3 regions of the Streptomyces sp. MS19 genome follow, and region 1 is predicted to be linked to each of the others. Evidence: riboswitches for the same ligand, from Rfam matches in the RefSeq annotation. Region 1 holds a riboswitch; each other region holds the start of a gene.

Region 1 (2,245 bases):
GGTCGGCCAGGCGTTGAAGAAGTCTCCGTGCATCGTGTATCCGGGTCCTGATGCGAGGCGGAAGTTGGAGGGGTCACCGTTCACGGGGTAGCGCAGTACCTGACGGAGCTTGGGCACGGCCACCGGGTGCGTGGAGGGGCAGGTGCCGCCCACGGGGTAGGCCATGTGGCTCTTGTGGTCGGGGGAGTCCAGGTCACGGCCGTTCCAGCACTGCGGGAAGTCGAGGTACGACTCAAGCGCCGTGCCGGCGGGGCAGTTGACGAAGTTCTGGGACGGGTTGACGTGCCCCGCGTGCAGACACGACCAGCGCGCGATGGTGCCCTCGGGGCTGGTGGCCATGGCGTTGCCCGCCACGATCTTCAGGCCCTGCGGCAGCGCCTGGGTGTTGGCGATCGTCTGGTCGTTGACGCCCTCGCCGAGGTAGTAGAACGTCGCGCTCTGCGGCTCCACCGGCTGGTCGTTCACGAACAGCGTCGGCACCCAGTAGGAGGACAGGTCGATCGCCGGGTCACAGGTGCTGTCCGAGGCCAGCAGGTCGCTCAGGTTCGTGTACGCGTCCGTCACGGTGCTCCCGAAGAAGCTGTGCGAGTGGGACGCGCCCGGCAGGCCGGGGAAGATGATCGGGTCGTCGGGGCGCCGGTGGCTGAACTCGCACTCGGCCACGAACTCGGCGACGCGGACGACGTTCGGTCCGACGGCCGCCTGCGACTGCTCGTTCTGGGCCGCGCGGCCCGTCGATCCGGTGAACAGCTGCGAGGCGACCACGGCCGCCACGGCCAGGACGGCCAGGAGCGCCTGCCATGGCGGGCGCCGGACTTGGGTCAGGTTCACGGGCTCTCCTTACGAGTGGGGGGTGACTTCCGCGCTGGGCGCGCGGCCGTCAGAGAGCGCTCTCTGAGGCCGGACACTAAGAGCGCCCCAAGAGAGCGTCAAGGAGTCCCGCACATTCCCGGAACTCGCCTGTCATTTCCCGGACATGGGGCCGGGACGCCGCCGGGACCGCCCCGCCGCCCGTCCCCCGCCCACCGCGCGCGGCCCCGGCGTACTACGCTGGCGGGCGAGCGTAAACACCCACGGGAGTCCGGCGCACCGGGCTGAGAGGGAGGCGGGCGGCCTCCGACCGTACGAACCTGATCCGGGTCATTCCGGCGAAGGGAGGAGTCGCGTGGACACGCGCGCACGCACGGCGGCCGGCGCGTACGACGCCGTGGTCGTCGGCGGCGGCGTCATCGGACTGGTGACGGCCTGGCGGGCGGCGGGGCGCGGGCTGCGGACCGCCGTCGCGGACGCGCGGCCGGGCGGCGGCGCGGCGCTGGTCGCGGCCGGGATGCTCGCGGCCGTCACCGAGCTGCACCACGGCGAGGAGGCGCTGCTCGACCTCAACCTCGCCTCGGCCGCCCGCTGGCCCGCCTTCGCCGCCGAACTGGCGGACGCGGCGGGCGCGGACGTCGGCCACCGCGCCCGCGGCACGCTCCAGGTGGCGCTCGACGCCGACGACCGCGCCCAGTTGCGGGAGCTGCGGCTCCTCCAGGAGCGCTGCGGCCTGGACACGCAGTGGCTGACGGGCCGCGAGTGCCGCCGCCTCGAACCGATGCTCGCGCCCGGCGTACGCGGCGGGGTGCGCGTGGACGGGGACCACCAGGCCGATCCGCGCCTGCTCGTGGCGGCGCTGCTGACGGCGTGCGAACGGGCCGGGGTGGCGCTGCACCGCTCGGACGCCGCCCGGCTCACCCTCGCGGGCGACCGCGCGACCGGCGTCGTCCTGGCCGACGGCACGCGGCTCGCGGCGGAGCGGACGGTCCTCGCGGGCGGCTGCCGCAGCGGCGACCTGGCGGGGCTGCCGCCCGGGGTGGCGGTGCCGGTACGGCCGGTGAAGGGGCAGGTCCTGCGGCTGCGCATGCCGGACACGCGGCAGCCGTTCCTGTCGCGGACGGTCCGCGCGGTCGTGCGCGGCGAGCAGGTGTACCTGGTGCCGCGCCGCAGCGGCGAGCTGGTGCTCGGCGCGACGGTCGAGGAGCGCGGCATGGACACGGAGGTGACGGCGGGCGGGGTCTACGGGCTGCTGCGCGACGCGCACGAGCTGCTGCCGGGACTGACCGAGCTGCCGCTGGCCGAGGCCCGCGCCGGGCTGCGGCCCGTGAGCCCCGACAACGCCCCGCTCCTCGGCCCGACCGCGCTGCCGGGACTGCACCTGGCGACCGGCCACGGCCGCAACGGCGTGCTGCTCGCGCCGGTCACGGGCGAC
Region 2 (2,245 bases), on a different contig from region 1:
ACCATGCCTGCACCTGGAGAGCTCACGTTCATCGCGCCGCGCGGCGCCAAGAAGCCGCCGCGGCACCTCGCCGACCTCACGCCCGAGGAGCGCCGCGAGGCGGTCGTGGCGCTGGGCGAGAAGCCGTTCCGCGCACAGCAGTTGTCGCGGCACTACTTCGGCCGCTGGACCGCCGACCCGGCGGAGTGGACGGATGTGCCCGCCGCGGCGCGCGGGCGGCTCGCGGCGGCGCTGCTGCCGCCGCTGATGACCGAGGTGCGGCACATCGAGTGCGACGAGGGCGCCACCCGCAAGACGCTGTGGCGCCTGCACGACGGCACGCTGGTCGAGTCGGTGCTGATGCGCTACCCGGACCGGGTCACCATGTGTGTCTCGTCGCAGGCCGGGTGCGGGATGAACTGCCCGTTCTGCGCCACCGGGCAGGCGGGGCTCGACCGCAACCTGTCGACCGCCGAGATCGTCCACCAGATCGTGGACGGCATGCGGGCGCTGCGTGACGGCGACGTGCCGGGCGGCCCCGCGCGGCTGTCGAACATCGTCTTCATGGGCATGGGCGAGCCGCTGGCCAACTACCGCCGGGTGACCGGCGCGATCCGCCGCCTGACGGACGAGGCGCCGCACGGCGTGGGCCTGTCGCAGCGCGGGATCACCGTCTCGACGGTGGGCCTGGTCCCGGCCATGCGCCGCTTCGCCGACGAGGGTTTCTCCTGCCGTCTCGCGGTGTCGCTGCACGCGCCGGACGACGAGCTGCGCGACACCCTGGTGCCGGTCAACACGCGCTGGAAGGTCCGTGAGGTCCTCGACGCGGCCTGGGACTACTCGGACAAGTCCGGCCGCCGCGTCTCCATCGAGTACGCGCTGATCAGGGACATCAACGACCAGGCGTGGCGCGCCGACCGGCTGGGCCGGCTGCTCAAGGGGCGTGGCGCGCACGTGAACCTGATCCCGCTGAACCCCACGCCCGGATCGAAGTGGACGGCGTCGCGTCCGGAGGACGAGCGGGCGTTCGTCGCCGCGCTGGAGGCGCACGGCGTACCGGTGACGGTGCGGGACACCCGGGGCCAGGAGATCGACGGGGCCTGCGGGCAGCTGGCGGCGACGGAGCGGGTCTGACCGGCGGCTGCTATCGTTGGCCGGTAGTTTTTCATCTTTCCGACAGGGGAGCGCTCGCAGCGCTGAGAGTGCGGCAACGGCCGCAGACCCTCGAACCTCGCCCGGGTCATGCCGGGTAGGAAGTTCGGAACCACTCTCGTGCTGCCCGCGCGCGCCCGCGCCAAGAAGGCGGCACCATGAAGCGCACCGCGACACTGGGCATATGCGGTCTTGCCCTCGGCCTCTGCCTGGTCACCGCCTGCGGCAGCGACGGCGACGGCGGCAGCGGTGGGTCGGAGGGCGGTGACGGCGCCGGCTCGCGCGAGGTGACGCTGGTCACGCACGACTCGTTCCTCGTCTCCGACGACGTCCTCGCCCGCTTCGAGGAGGAGTCGGGCTACCACGTGAACGTCCTGCGCGGCGGCGACGCGGGCGTGGTCGTCAACCAGGCGGTGCTCTCGCGGGGCAACCCGCAGGGCGACGTGCTGTTCGGCGTGGACAACACGCTGCTGTCCCGCGCGCTCGACGAGGACGTGTTCGAGCCGTACGAGGCGGCGGGCCTGGACGCGATACCGGCTCAGCTGCGCCTCGACGGCGAGAACCGCGTCACGCCCGTGGACACCGGCGACATCTGCGTCAACTACGACCGCGCGTGGTTCGCCGAGGAGGGCATCGACCCGCCCGAGACGTTCGCCGACCTGACCGACCCCGCCTACCGCGACCTGCTCGTGGTGGAGAACGCCGCGACGTCCTCGCCCGGCCTCGGCTTCCTCCTGGCGACCGTCGCGACCTTCGGGGAGGACGGCTGGCAGGACTGGTGGCAGCAGCTCGCCGACAACGGCGTGGAGGTCGTGGACGGCTGGGAGCAGGCGTACAACGAGCGGTTCTCCGGCTCAGGCCAGGGCGGTGACCGGCCGCTGGTCGTCTCCTACGCCTCCAGCCCGCCCGCCGGGGTGGTCTACGGCGGCGAGGAGCGGCCGGACGAGGCGCCGACCGGTGTGTCCACGGGCACCTGCTTCCGGCAGGTCGAGTTCGCCGGGCTGCTGGCGGGCGCCCAGAACCCCGAGGGGGGCCGCGCGCTGCTGGACTTCCTGATCGGCAGGGACTTCCAGGAGGACATGCCGCTCCAGATGTTCGTCTCGCCGGTGCTGCC
Region 3 (2,245 bases), on a different contig from region 1:
GCCGAGCGAGCCGATCAGGATGCCCGCCAGCAGCAGGCCGCGCACCTCGATGCCCGGGTAGAGGCTGTGGACGAGGCCGGTCTGCTCGTCGGTGTTGCCGGTCAGGTGCGCCCAGCCGATGAACAGCGAGCCGAGCGCGCCGATGAGCAGCAGCGACACGAGCGTGCCGAGGACGGCGACGGAGGTACGCGCGTTCACCCCGTGGGTCAGGTAGAGGGTGGTCAGCATGATCACGCTGCCGCCGATCACCGCCACGACCAAGGGGTTCGAGCCGTGGAGGATCGCGGGCAGGATGAAGAGGGTCAGCACCGAGAAGCTCACGCCGAGCCCGACGAGCGCGAGCAGCCCGCGCAGCCGCCCGACCACGACGACGGCGAGCGCGAAGATCGCGGCGAGCAGCAGGATCGGCAGCTGCCGGTCCACGTCGCGGACGCTGTACTGGAGTTCCTCGGGCGCGTCGGGCGCGTAGGCGACGACGACCTCCTGGCCGACGTCGAACCGCTGCGTCGCGTCGGGGGGCACGACCTCGGTGAACGTGCGTCCGGCGTCCGGGCCGCTGGTGACCTCGACGGTGGCCCGTTCGCACGCGCCGGGGTTGCCCCGCGGCACCTGCACGCCCAGCTCCTCGCACGGGGTCTCGGTGACCTCGGTGACGCGCGCCTGCTCGGTCTGCTGGTCGAAGCCGACGCCCGTGTGCCCGTCCTGCTCCGGTGTCCCGCCGGGCCACAGCAGCACGAGCCCCGCGGCCATGACGGCGGCGAACGGGATCAGCACCGCCGCTATCACCTTGCGCAGCCGTGCCGAGACGGGCGCGGCGGGGCCGTGCTGGTGCCCGTGCGCGTGCCCGTGCGCCGGGGGGTGCGGGGGGCCCGGTGGTTGGTCGTCGAGTCGGCTCACGCTCCGATCATCGCGTAAGAATCACGGCGCCCTGTTCAGCACACCCCGGCGCGGGCTAGCGTGGGACCGCTGACCAAGCACATCGCGGGAGCTCCGGGCACGGGGCTGAGAGGGCGCTGGAGCCGCGCCGACCGCCGAACCTGTTACCGGGTAATGCCGGCGTAGGGAGTGGGTCGAATGACCTCGCACGACACACGCACGTCCGACGTGTCCGCCATCGGATCACACAAGGGATATCTCACCGGTTCGCGCCCCGATCTGCGGGTGCCGGTGCGCCGCGTGCACCTGACCGACGGGACCGACGTCACGCTGTACGACACCTCGGGTCCGTACACGGACCCGGAGGTCGAGACCGATGTCCGCCGCGGCCTGCCGCCGCTGCGCGGCGCGTGGATCGAGGAGCGGCGGGCCGACGGGACGCCCGCCGTCACACAGCTGGCGTACGCCAGGCGCGGGGAGATCACCCCCGAGATGGAGTACGTGGCGCTCAGGGAGAACCGTTCACCCGCCTTCGTGCGCGACGAGATCGCGGCGGGCCGGGCCGTCCTGCCGGTGAACGTGAACCACCCGGAGTCCGAGCCGATGATCATCGGGAAGAACTTCCTGGTGAAGGTGAACGCCAACATCGGCAACTCCGCCGTCACCTCGTCCGTGGACGAGGAGGTGGAGAAGATGACGTGGGCGACCCGCTGGGGCGCCGACACGATCATGGACCTGTCCACGGGCCGCGACATTCACCGGACACGCGAGTGGATTCTCCGCAACTCGCCCGTACCGGTGGGAACCGTGCCGATCTACCAGGCGTTGGAGAAGGTGAACGGCAGGGCGGAGGAGCTGACATGGGAGATCTACCGCGACACGGTGGTCGAGCAGGCCGAGCAGGGCGTGGACTACATGACGGTCCACGCGGGCGTTCTGCTGCGATACGTACCGCTGACCGCGCGGCGTAAGACGGGCATCGTCTCGCGCGGCGGCTCGATCATGGCGGCCTGGTGCCTGGCACACCACCAGGAGAGCTTCCTGTACACGCACTTCGAGGAGCTGTGCGAGATCCTGCGCGCGTACGACGTCACGTTCTCGCTGGGTGACGGGCTGCGGCCCGGGTCCATCGCGGACGCCAACGACGAGGCGCAGTTCGCCGAACTGCGCACGCTGGGCGAGCTGAACGCGATCGCGAAGGCGCACGACGTGCAGACCATGATCGAGGGCCCCGGGCACGTCCCGATGCACAAGATCAAGGAGAACATCGACCTCCAGCAGGAGATCTGCGACGAGGCGCCGTTCTACACGCTCGGGCCGCTCACGACGGACGTCGCGCCCGCGTACGACCACATCACGTCGGGCATCG

What was found. A riboswitch is a leader RNA that binds a small molecule or an ion and turns the genes downstream of it on or off. The one in region 1 is predicted to bind thiamine pyrophosphate.
Region 2: it holds a riboswitch for thiamine pyrophosphate, as region 1 does, so the genes downstream of both, ACL02R_RS24710 (thiamine ABC transporter substrate binding subunit) here and thiO (glycine oxidase ThiO) in region 1, are expected to answer to the same signal.
Region 3: it holds a riboswitch for thiamine pyrophosphate, as region 1 does, so the genes downstream of both, thiC (phosphomethylpyrimidine synthase ThiC) here and thiO (glycine oxidase ThiO) in region 1, are expected to answer to the same signal.

What each region holds. Positions count from the first base shown of each region.
Region 1 covers NZ_JBJZOH010000002.1:50,792-53,036, forward strand. The annotation lists gene ACL02R_RS02770 (DUF1996 domain-containing protein) at 1-831, opposite strand, end outside; TPP riboswitch at 1,064-1,175, shown strand; gene thiO (glycine oxidase ThiO) at 1,166-2,245, shown strand, end outside.
Region 2 covers NZ_JBJZOH010000036.1:26,575-28,819, reverse strand. The annotation lists gene rlmN (23S rRNA (adenine(2503)-C(2))-methyltransferase RlmN) at 4-1,113, shown strand; TPP riboswitch at 1,148-1,253, shown strand; gene ACL02R_RS24710 (thiamine ABC transporter substrate binding subunit) at 1,290-2,245, shown strand, end outside.
Region 3 covers NZ_JBJZOH010000006.1:135,099-137,343, forward strand. The annotation lists gene ACL02R_RS08865 (YibE/F family protein) at 1-897, opposite strand, end outside; TPP riboswitch at 972-1,083, shown strand; gene thiC (phosphomethylpyrimidine synthase ThiC) at 1,075-2,245, shown strand, end outside.